One region of the Streptomyces sp. NPDC058051 genome, then DNA from elsewhere that is predicted to be linked to it. Evidence: riboswitches for the same ligand, from Rfam matches in the RefSeq annotation. Region 1 holds a riboswitch; the other holds the start of a gene.
What was found. Region 1 has a riboswitch for cyclic di-AMP ahead of ACFVUT_RS17780 (transglycosylase SLT domain-containing protein). Riboswitches for the same ligand answer to the same signal wherever they lie in the genome.
Positions count from the first base shown of each region.

Region 1 (5,230 bases):
GCTTCCCCTCGGGGTCGCAGGTCACGAGGGCTCCACCGTCATCGTCGGCCTCAACGGCCTGCGCCTGCTGCGCGAGGCCGCCTGGACACGGGCCCGCAGCGCTCGGTGAGCCGCCGCTGCCCCGGGCCGGTGCCGTCGCCGTCGCCGCGAGGGACTTGGGGGATCCGGTCCGCTGCGGACGAGGACCTACGGCCGCGTGGGCGGCCGAGCTCCGAGGCCGCGGAAACCCCATGGGGGTATCGTCGAGCTCGTACCGCAGGACTCGTACGACCGAGAATCCGAGGCAGCCGTGGATCGCAGGCGGATGCGCACACCGGGAGTGTCCCGGCTGCTCGTGCTGTGTGCCCTCCTGGGCGGGCTGTTCCTCATGCACGGGGCCCCGGCGAGTGCGGCCGAGGGCTGCCACGGCGCCATGGCCATGACCTCGCACGCTCCTGTCTCCATGACGACCGGGGGCGGCCACAGGGCCGTTCCGGACGAGCAGGGCGCCGCTCGTGCGGCTGCCGTCATGCCGGGGATGAAGGGCGACTCGTGCGTGTCCACCCCCGCGCGCGACCGGCTGCTGCCGCTGCTCATGGCGCTGGGCCTCGTCGTCCTGGCCGCGCGGGTGTCGGCGATGCGACGTACGACGGTCCACGGACCGGCACGACGGGGTCCGCCGTTCGCCGGCCGGGAACTCCTCGTCCAGGTGTGCGTCGCGCGGACGTGACAGGTGTCCGCCGCTTCCCGGCCGTCAGGCCGGAAGCGGGCCGACGACCTGCCCCTTTCGCGCGCCACCGAGGTGGCGCAACCACCTGGAAAGAACGTGTGATGTTCGCACCCCTGTCCTCCCCTGCCCGCCGCCGCGCACTCGCGGCTGCCGGCGCCGTTACCGCACTCGCTCTCGCGCCGGTGGCCTGCGGTTCCTCAGAAGCGCCCACGGCCCACGGCTCGTCCGTTTCCGGCATGGACCACGGCTCCGGCAGTGCCTCCGCGTCGGCCTCCCCCGGCGGTTCGTTCAACGACGCGGACGTGCGGTTCGCGCAGCAGATGATCCCGCACCACCAGCAGGCCGTAGAGATGGCGGAGCTTGCCGACGGCCGCGCCACCGATCCCGAGATCAAGGGGCTGGCCGCCGCGATCGAGAAGGCCCAGGACCCGGAGATCACCACCATGAAGGGTTGGCTGACGTCCTGGGGCAAGCCGTTGTCCTCGGCCTCGTCCTCGATGGGTGACATGCCCGGCATGGACCACGGGTCGGCACCACATCCGGGCATGCCCGGAATGATGTCCGACAAGGACATGAGTGACCTGGAAGCCTCCAGGGGCAGGGACTTCGACAAGAAGTTCGCCCAGCTCATGATCGGCCACCACGAGGGCGCGGTCACCATGGCCGAGGACGAGCAGAAGAACGGCGGCAACGCCGATGCGAAGAAGCTTGCCGGGGCCGTCATCGCGGCCCAGACCGCCGAGATCGAGAAAATGAACAAGATCATCGCCAGGCTCTGAGTTCCGGCCGGGTGCGGGCCGTCGTCGCGGCGGCGGCCCGCACCCTTCGGGCGTGAGACCGGTGGCGGCCGATCCGTTCGGGCCGGGGCGCGACCGAGCCGCAACACGGCTGCTTGCGGCGGTGACGACTCGAAGGGCCGAAGGCGAAGTCCCGGGTGCCGCGTGGAGGCAGTGACGAGCCGGTTCGCGACGCGCGGTGTGCGACGTGCGCTTCGCGGTCGTGGAGGCGGGAGGCCCGACGCCGATGCCGGACGGTCGGTGAGTACCCGAGGGTGTGGGGCCCTGTGGGTGCGCTCGACAGCAGAGCACCCAGAAGGATATGCGAATGTCCCTATATGGGCGATTTCTATAGAAGTGATCCCTTGGTTAATAAAGGGATGCTTACGGAAGGTTGCCCCTTTCGTTTGGTGCCCGAATTGCCGCTTCTGTTCTCCTCGTGGTGTGAGTCACGTTTGGAGTCCGGGGCGTCCCGGCGCGCGCTCCGGTTCCCTTCTGTGCCGGGGAATTTGGCATTGTCGTGTGAAGTGGATTACTTCCGATTCCATCATTCGATCTTGCAAATGAATTGTGATCCACAAATAGGGGCTTGTTCCTTTCCGTGTTTCTCGCCTACGGTCACCGTCAATCCCGGACGGAACGCCGAATCCTGCCGCCGTCCGGCCATCCGATCACTCACGTACGGCAGGAGCGGGGAACCCAGGTAAGCGCCGATCCGGTATCCGGAACGGCTTGGGGTGAAGTCGCATTCGCGTGCGACCAGACATCTCCAGTCTGAACCCGACAGCTCACCTCGTAGGCGACGGAGAGGAATTCAGCATGTCCGCAACGGGTATCCACCGTCGTCGTCGGCCCATTTCCGTGACGCGCGGTCTCATCGCGGTGACCACGGGTGGAGCTGCTCTCGCGCTTCCGCTGGTCGGCGCCGGCTTCGCTTCGGCCGCACCCGCGCAGAGCGTCACCGCCGAAAAGGCCGGGATTTCGACGGTTGCCACCGTCAAGGAGAAGTCCGCAGAGAAGGACGCGCCGACCACCTATACGGTGATCGCAGGCGACACCCTTTCCAAGATCGCGCGAGGGAATTCCCTCAGCGGCGGCTGGCAGAAGCTGTACGAGGACAACCGGGCGGTTGTCGGCGGCGATCCCGCGCTGATCTTCCCGGGCATGAAGCTGACCATCGGAGCCAAGGCCGAGCCCGCCGCCTCCGCGGCAACGTCGGCCTCGACCGTCGCCGCCCCGGCCCCCGCCCCGTCGGCCGTGACGTACACGAACGACCTGGACGGCTGGATCAAGGAATCGCTGGCCGTCATGGCCAAGAACGGCATCCCCGGCAGCTACGACGGCATCCACCGCAACATCATGCGCGAGTCCTCCGGCAACCCCCGGGCCATCAACAACTGGGACTCGAACGCCGCCAAGGGCACCCCGTCCAAGGGTCTCCTGCAGATCATCGACCCGACGTTCCGTGCCTACCACGTGCCCGGTACGTCGATGGACAGCTACGACCCGGTCGCCAACATCACCGCCGCGTGCAACTACGCGGCTGACAAGTACGGCTCGATCGACAACGTCTACGGAGCGTACTGACATACAGCGGCGCGGAAGGCGGTTCACGACCGACGGGCGCCGAGGGGCCGGACAGGCTCCTCGGCACCCCGCCCGCCGGTCAGGACCGCCTTCCGGCTGTTCAACCGTGTGGACTGCCCACGGACGCGACGCCGTGCGGCGGATCGGCGGAAGCGGCGGCAGCAGGGCCGGTCACATGCTCGGCGAGCCATGACAGCAAGGGATCCAACTCCTTTGCCGCCCGGAGCACGGCATCGACCAACGCCGGCGTGTGCTCCGCGCAGTCCCCGCCCAGCGGGCGGACGGCGAGGACCGAGCGGTGCCGGAGCAGATCGGCCCGCGGATGACCGGCGTCGTACCCGCGCGGCATGCGCTTCATGATGTCCCCGGTGATCCCGTACCCCCGCGCCCCCAGTGCCTCGACGGCGTGCGCCAGCCCGGGTCCGGTGTCCCGCGCGGAAACCGCCTCACGGAACGACGGGATCTGCCCCGGGTCCGGGTAGGACCAGCCGCCCCTGATCAGCAGCCCGTCGAGGTCGAAGCGCAGACCGATCTCGACGTTGCGCGCGATCCGGATCACCGCCGCCTGGTGCTGCCACCACCACGGATCCTTGCGGAAACCCCAGACCGAGAAGTCCTCGTACGCCGCGTCCGCGTCGGCCACGTCGTTGAGCAACGCGATCATGGGCTGCCGTACGAGACGCTCGCGGTCCTTCCGACGTGTCTCACGTGCTTCTTGCGAAGGGCTGCCCTCCAACTGCAGAAGCAGCTCGAACGCTTGCTCTGTCCAGCCGCTGAACGCTCTGCTCATCCGAGAGATCCTAGAGGCTCGGACAGCGCGTCCTCACCGTGCCCCGGCCCCTCCTCGTTCCCGGGTGCGGCGGGGGAGTCGTGCCTTCGCAGCCCTCATCCCCGGGTGCCCTCCGCAGGCCGATGCGGCTTCCGGGGCGGTGGCCGGGGAACCGTGGCCCCCGCCCCCTCCCGGACGGACCGCACCACCGCGTCGTGAAGGTGCCGGCTGTCGTCCTCCGACGGGCACGGCACGGGGCTGCCCGACATGGTGAACCAGTCGCTCGCTCCGGTGTACTGCACAGTGACCTGGGCCGTGTCGTCGGCCCAGGTCGTGTGAACCGTCAGGTCTCCGGACAGGACACCGACCTCGTCCGTGAGCACGCCACCGTGCCCGGAGAACACACCGCGAGTCGTCCATGACGCCCAAGCCATGCTTCCAGGCTGGCATCAAGACCGCGGATGCGCGACCTGCGGCGATGCCCGCCTTCCCGCGCTCCGGACGCCCGCGGCGTGCCGGAGCACGGCGGTGTCAGTTCCAGATGCCGGAGATGTCGGACGCCGAGGCCGCGTTTCCGGCGTGCGTCGTCAGCCCTGCCAGGTCCTCCAGGGTGCGGAGCACGTCGTAGTGGTTGCAGGCGGCGCTGCTGGAACTGTCGGGGGCGACGTGCTGTCCGTAGAAGACGGTGGGGATGCGGTTGTCCGACCGCGTGTTGCCCTCGTCGAACGTGACGACCAGGAGGCTGTTGTGGGTCCTGGCCCAGTCGGCATAGGCGCCCAGTTCGTTCTTGAGCCAGGTGTCACCCGTGGAGACCGAGCAGTCGTGCATGTCGTCGCACAGGTTCGGCACGACGAACGACACCTTGGGCAGCGTGGTGAAGTCGGTCGGGAACTGGGCCATGGTCTTCGCGGTGCTGGTCGGCACATTGGAGAAGCCGAACCAGGGGTTGTGTTTCTGGGCGTAGTCGCCGCTGCTGCAGACGGTCGACCCCTGGCGGGGCAGAGTCTCGTTGTAGCTGGCCCAGGTCTTGCCCGCGGCGATCAGTTCGGAGGCGAGGTCGGGCGCGGACAGGGAGCCGACCTTGACGCAACTGTCGTCGGTACGGCCCTGATCGGAGCCCGAGAACAGCATGTAGTAGTTCGGTTCGCTGGGGTGGGTGAGCGCGAAGGACCGGGTGAGCTCGGCGCCACCCCTCTTGAGCGTGTCGTTGATGTACGGGGCGCCGGAACTGCCGATCACCTGGGCGCGGGAGTGGTTCTCCATCACCACGACCACCACGTGATCGGGGGTGGGGAGGCGGGCGGCCCGTGCGGGGGCCCCGGTGGCGCCCCAGAGGCCGATCGAGGCGATGGCGAGAGCCGCGGCCCCGGCCAGCGCGGTCCGGGAGCG
Region 1 is NZ_JBHVRW010000010.1:59,654-64,883, forward strand. It holds gene ACFVUT_RS17765 (heavy metal translocating P-type ATPase) at 1-109, shown strand, start outside; gene ACFVUT_RS17770 (hypothetical protein) at 305-709, shown strand; gene ACFVUT_RS17775 (DUF305 domain-containing protein) at 811-1,488, shown strand; cyclic di-AMP (ydaO/yuaA leader) riboswitch at 2,116-2,300, shown strand; gene ACFVUT_RS17780 (transglycosylase SLT domain-containing protein) at 2,305-3,072, shown strand; gene ACFVUT_RS17785 (DUF2461 family protein) at 3,173-3,862, opposite strand; gene ACFVUT_RS17790 (hypothetical protein) at 3,958-4,275, opposite strand; gene ACFVUT_RS17795 (alkaline phosphatase family protein) at 4,373-5,230, opposite strand, start outside.

Region 2 (5,230 bases), on a different contig from region 1:
CCGCACGCCCGGCAGCTCCACGTCCAGGCCGTCGAGCCGGTGGTCGGCCGCGTTGCGGAAGTCGAAGACCGTGTGCAGGCCGAGACCGCTCAGGAAGGCGGCGTCCTCGGCGGTGGCGTGCGCGAGGTGGCCGCTGCGGAAGAGCCGCCCGTATCGGACTCGCCGGCCGTCGACGGTGGGCAGGCCCCCGACGTCGCGGAAGTTGCGGACGCCCGCCAGTTCGGGTTCCGCCGACGGGATCTGCGGCAACTGCTGCGTCACAGTCTCTCCTGGAGTGTCTGGCGCCGGCGCGGCTCGCCGACAGGGCCACGTCCGCGACGATACGACATTGTTTCGTCAGGCAATCATCTCGGTCTTTGCTTGTCGACAGTTCCGTGAGCCCCGCTGTTCCCGAGGTGAATCAGCCCGGCGATTTCCTCGCACGGTCATTGCTCGCACCCGTGGCGATGGTCGATGATGTGCGGAACTGTTGGAATGTGGGGGTTGTCGTGATCGAGACGGGCGACGCGGGCCGGATCTGGCTGCTCACCGGGGCCGGCAGCAGCTACGGACTGCGGCTCACCGAGCGGGACGAGCTGATCCATCTGCACTGGGGGCCGCGGATCTCCCTCGCCGCGCTGGAGGCCCTGGCCGCAGCGCCGGAGCCGCCCTTCAGAGGCTTCGAGTCGCAGCTCGACGGTCGCGAGGAGTACCCCGTGGAGGGCGGTCCCCGATTCGTCCGCCCCGCCCTCTCGGTACGCACCGCGCAGGTCCGCGGCACCGAGTGGGCCTTCGCCGACGCCGAGGTGGACGGGGAGGAGCTCCGTATCGGCTTCACCGACTCCGTGCACCGGCTCGCCCTGACCCTTCATTACCGGATGCGGGACGACTCCGATGTGATCGAGCGCTGGGCCACCGTCGCCCACGCCGGGCCCGACGGTCCGCCGCTGGAGCTGCTCCGCGCCGACGCGGCCGCCTGGTCGCTGCCCGCCCGCGACGGCTGGCGGCTGAGCCGCCTGCACGGGCGCTGGGCGGCGGAGTCGCAGCTCGCGCGGGCGGAGCTGACGTATGGCGAGAGCGTCATCTCCAGCAGGCGCGGCCACACCGGCCACCAGTACCTTCCGTGGGTCGCACTCGACGCCGACGGCACGGCGACCGAGGAGAGCGGCGAGGTCTACGGCTGCGCGCTGGGCTGGTCCGGCTCGTGGCGGATCTCCGTGCAGCAGCTCCCCGACGGGCTCGTCCAGATCACCGGCGGGGCCGGCTACGACGAATCGGGGCTGCTGCTGCTCGCACCCGGGGAGTCCTACACCACACCCGTCTTCGCCGGTCTGTGGAGCGCGGAGGGGTTCGGCGGGGCGAGCCGGGCCTGGCACGCCTGGCAGTTGGCCCATGTCGTCCCGGACGCGCAGCGCCTGCGCCCGGTGCTCTACAACTCCTGGGAGGCGACCGGCTTCGACATCTCGCAGGCACAGCAGCGGGCCCTCGCCGTGCGCGCCGCCGCGATGGGCGTCGAACTGTTCGTCGTGGACGACGCGTGGTTCGGGCAGCGCACCAGCGACCGGGCCGGGCTCGGCGACTGGACGCCGAATCCGGACCGCTTTCCCGATGGACTGAAGCCGCTCGCCGACGAAGTGCGCGGACTCGGTATGCAGTTCGGTATCTGGGTCGAGCCGGAAATGGTCAACGCCGACAGTGATCTCTATCGCGCGCACCCCGACTGGGTACAGCACTTTCCCGGGCGGACGCGGACCGAGTTCCGCAATCAACTGGTGCTCAATCTGGCCCGCCACGATGTGCGGGAATACCTGTGGGAACAACTGGACGCACTGCTCACCAGTGCGCCGATCGACTATGTGAAATGGGACTTCAACCGCTGCTTCACCGACGCGGGCTGGCCGGGGGAGGAGTACCAGCAGAAGCTCTGGATCGAGCATGTGGACGCCCTCTACGCGCTGATCGACCGGCTCAGGGCCGCGCATCCCTCGGTCGCCTTCGAGTCCTGCTCGGGCGGTGGCGGACGGATCGATCTGGGGATTCTGTCCCGTACGGACCAGGTGTGGACGTCCGACAACACCGACCCGCTCGACCGGCTCGCCATCCAGGAGGGCTTCGGTCAGATCCATCCGGCCCGCGTGATGGCCGCCTGGGTCACCGACAGCCCGAACGAACAGCTCAACGGCAGGGCCAGCTCACTGCGGTTCCGATTCGTGAGTGCGATGGCCGGTGTGCTGGGGATCGGCGGGGATCTTACCGAGTGGAGCGAGGAGGGGCTCGCCGAGGCGCGGACCTGGGTGGATCTCTACAAGGAGATCCGGCCGGTGGTGCAGCACGGCGCGCTGTACCGGCTGCGGGCCCCGCGCGGCGGACTCAGTGCGGTCCAGTACGTACACGAGGACGTGACCGTGGTCCTGATGTGGCTGGAGGCGCAGAGGTACGGGGAACGGCCGCCGGCGCTGCGGCTGCGCGGACTCGATCCCGCGGCGACGTACACCTGTGTGGACACGGGGGAGGTGCATCACGGTGCGGTGCTGTTGCATCAGGGACTGCACACCGGCCTCCGGGGGGATCTCGACGCGAGGGTGCTGAGGCTCCGGCGCGGGTGAAGGGTGTGACATGTCCGTAATGGGTGCATTTATTTGAATACGCCCTAGTTGTACGGGAGATGGTCCCCCTGTCGTGAGCGGGATCATATCCGTGACGGTGTGTACTGGCGGGCCGGTTGGGTATTCCGTGCGCGGCGCGGAATTCCAAGATCCTTAATCCACGGAGTGTGACCGTAATTCCGTGCCGATCTCCGTGCGCGGAATGCCGGGAAGGGAGCGATGGCTTGTTCTCGCCGTCCCGACTCGCTTACGGTCGCCATCAATCCGGTCGGACCGCCTAATCCTGCCGCCGCCCGGAATTCGCACCCACCGATCGTGTGGCAGGAGCGGGGGAACCAGGTAGGCCGCCGTCCGGAGACGAATCCGGACGGCTAGGGGTGAAGCCGCGCACAGCGCGGCCGGGCATCTCCAGCCCGAACCCGACAGCTCACCTCGCAGGCGCCGGAGAGGAAGCACGTCATGCCCATATCGGGTAAGCACCGTCGTACGAAGACCAGCACCATCGCCCGCGGTGTCGCCGCCGCGAGCACAGGTGGCGCCGTCATCGCCCTGCCGCTGCTCGGTGCCACCGGTGCCCACGCCGCGGAGCAGGCCGCCCCGGCCGCCGCCTCGCAGTCGGCCTCCGTCGCGCACGCCACCCCGGCCAAGCCGGTCGCACAGAAGCAGGACGCCACCGTGACGTACACGGTGGTCTCCGGCGACTACCTGGCGAAGATCGCCGACGAGCACGGGGTCGAGGGCGGCTGGCAGAAGCTGTACCAGGACAACCGCGACGTCGTCGGCGAGAACCCCGGCCTGATCTTCCCGGGCCTGAAGCTGACGCTCGGCGCCAAGGCGTCGGACCAGTCCGCGTCCACAGGTGCCGCGTCGGCCGCGGAGAAGTCCGCCCCGGCGAAGTCGGCCCCCGCCGAGTCCGCCCCGGCGAAGTCGGCCCCGGCGAAGGAGTCGACGGCCACCGAGTCCAAGGCTTCCGCCCCGGCCGCCCAGAGCACCGGCTCGGGCTACAGCCACCCGGTTCCCGGCAACCACACCACCAATTACCGCGCCTCCGGCTCCAACTGGTCCAGCGGCAGCCACACCGGCATCGACTTCCCCGTCTTCACCGGAACCAGTGTGAAGGCCGTCACCTCCGGCACCGTCGTCACCGCGGGCTGGGGCGGCGCGTACGGCAACCAGGTCGTCATCAAGCACGCCGACGGCCGCTACTCGCAGTACGGCCACCTGTCCTCGGTCTCCGTCTCCGTGGGCCAGAGCGTGAGCAACGGTCAGCAGCTCGGCCTTTCCGGTGCCACCGGCAACGCCACCGGACCGCACCTGCACTTCGAGGTGCGTACGGGCCCGGCGTACGGCTCGGACATCGACCCGATCGCCTACCTGGCTTCGCACGGCATCTACGTCTGAGCCGAACGGACGGGCAACTGAGCCGGCGAGCGGTCTGGGCCGGAGAGTGATCTGAGCAACACGGAAAGGGGCGGTGCGCGGCGGCGCACCGCCCCTTCTACTTATTCCCCTTTTACTAAAAACTGACCAGGTGGTCTATCTCACCACCCGTCAACCCCATATTACGGTCGCGTAGGTCACATTCGTCGGTGCAGGATAAGCCTTTGTGGCAGACGATTCGAGAAAAAACCAACGTGGCGTCATCTACCGACAGAGCGTCATCGAGTCGTACGCGGCGATTGGCGACAGCTTCACCGAAGGAGTCGGTGATCCCGGCCCGGACGGAACATTCGTAGGCTGGGCGGACCGGTTCGCGGTACTTCTCGCGGACCAGCTCCCGGCCCCCGACGCCGGGGCGAGCACCGAAGGCTCCGCCCACGGGAACTTCAGGTACGCCAATCTCGCCGTACGCGGACGCCTCCTCGACCAGATCGTCGAGGAGCAGGTGCCGCGCGCCAAGGAGCTCGCACCCGACCTGGTGAGCTTCTGCGCGGGCGGCAACGACATCATCAGGCCCGGTACCGACCCCGACGACGTGGCCGAGCGTTTCGAGCGGGCGGTGGCCGAGCTGACCGAGTCGGTCGGCACCGTGATGGTCACCACCGGCTTCGACACCCGGGGCGTTCCCGTGCTGCGGCATCTGCGCGGAAAGATCGCCACCTACACCGCCCATGTGCGGTCCATCGCCGACCGCTACGACTGCCCGGTCCTCGACCTGTGGTCGCTGCGGTCCGTCCAGGACAGGCGCGCCTGGGACGACGACCGGCTCCACCTGTCGCCCGAGGGGCACACCAGGGTCGCGCTGCGCGCCGCCCAGGTCCTCGGCGTCGACGCGCCGGCCGACCCGGACCAGGAATGGCCCCCGCAGGCCCAGCGCGGCACCCTCGAAGTGCGGCGCGACGACATCCACTGGGCGCGCGAGTACCTGGTCCCGTGGATCGGCCGGCGGCTGCGCGGCGAGTCCTCCGGCGACCATGTCGAGGCGAAGCGGCCGGATCTCCTGCCGCTGTAGTGCCCGCACCGTGGCCGGCCCGCCGGACGGGATCCGGCGGCGCCGGCCCTCGTTCGCCGGACGGGCCGAGGCTTCAGCTCAGGCCCGTCCGGCGAGGGCCGACGACGGATGCGCCGGTATTCGTTCCAGCACACCGCCCGCGAAGACGTCGTACAGCGGCAGCGTCTCCAGATGCACATAGCCGATGTGGCAG
Region 2 is NZ_JBHVRW010000031.1:84,372-89,601, reverse strand. It holds gene ACFVUT_RS33095 (tyrosine-protein phosphatase) at 1-261, opposite strand, end outside; gene ACFVUT_RS33090 (alpha-galactosidase) at 447-2,585, shown strand; cyclic di-AMP (ydaO/yuaA leader) riboswitch at 2,883-3,039, shown strand; partial or broken gene ACFVUT_RS33085 (LysM peptidoglycan-binding domain-containing protein) at 3,045-3,398, shown strand; gene ACFVUT_RS33080 (pentapeptide repeat-containing protein) at 3,287-3,541, opposite strand; gene ACFVUT_RS33075 (M23 family metallopeptidase) at 3,669-3,986, shown strand; gene ACFVUT_RS33070 (SGNH/GDSL hydrolase family protein) at 4,192-5,037, shown strand; gene ACFVUT_RS33065 (STM4011 family radical SAM protein) at 5,116-5,230, opposite strand, start outside.
Region 2: linked by a shared signal. The riboswitch ahead of ACFVUT_RS33085 (LysM peptidoglycan-binding domain-containing protein) and the one ahead of ACFVUT_RS17780 (transglycosylase SLT domain-containing protein) in region 1 are both predicted to bind cyclic di-AMP.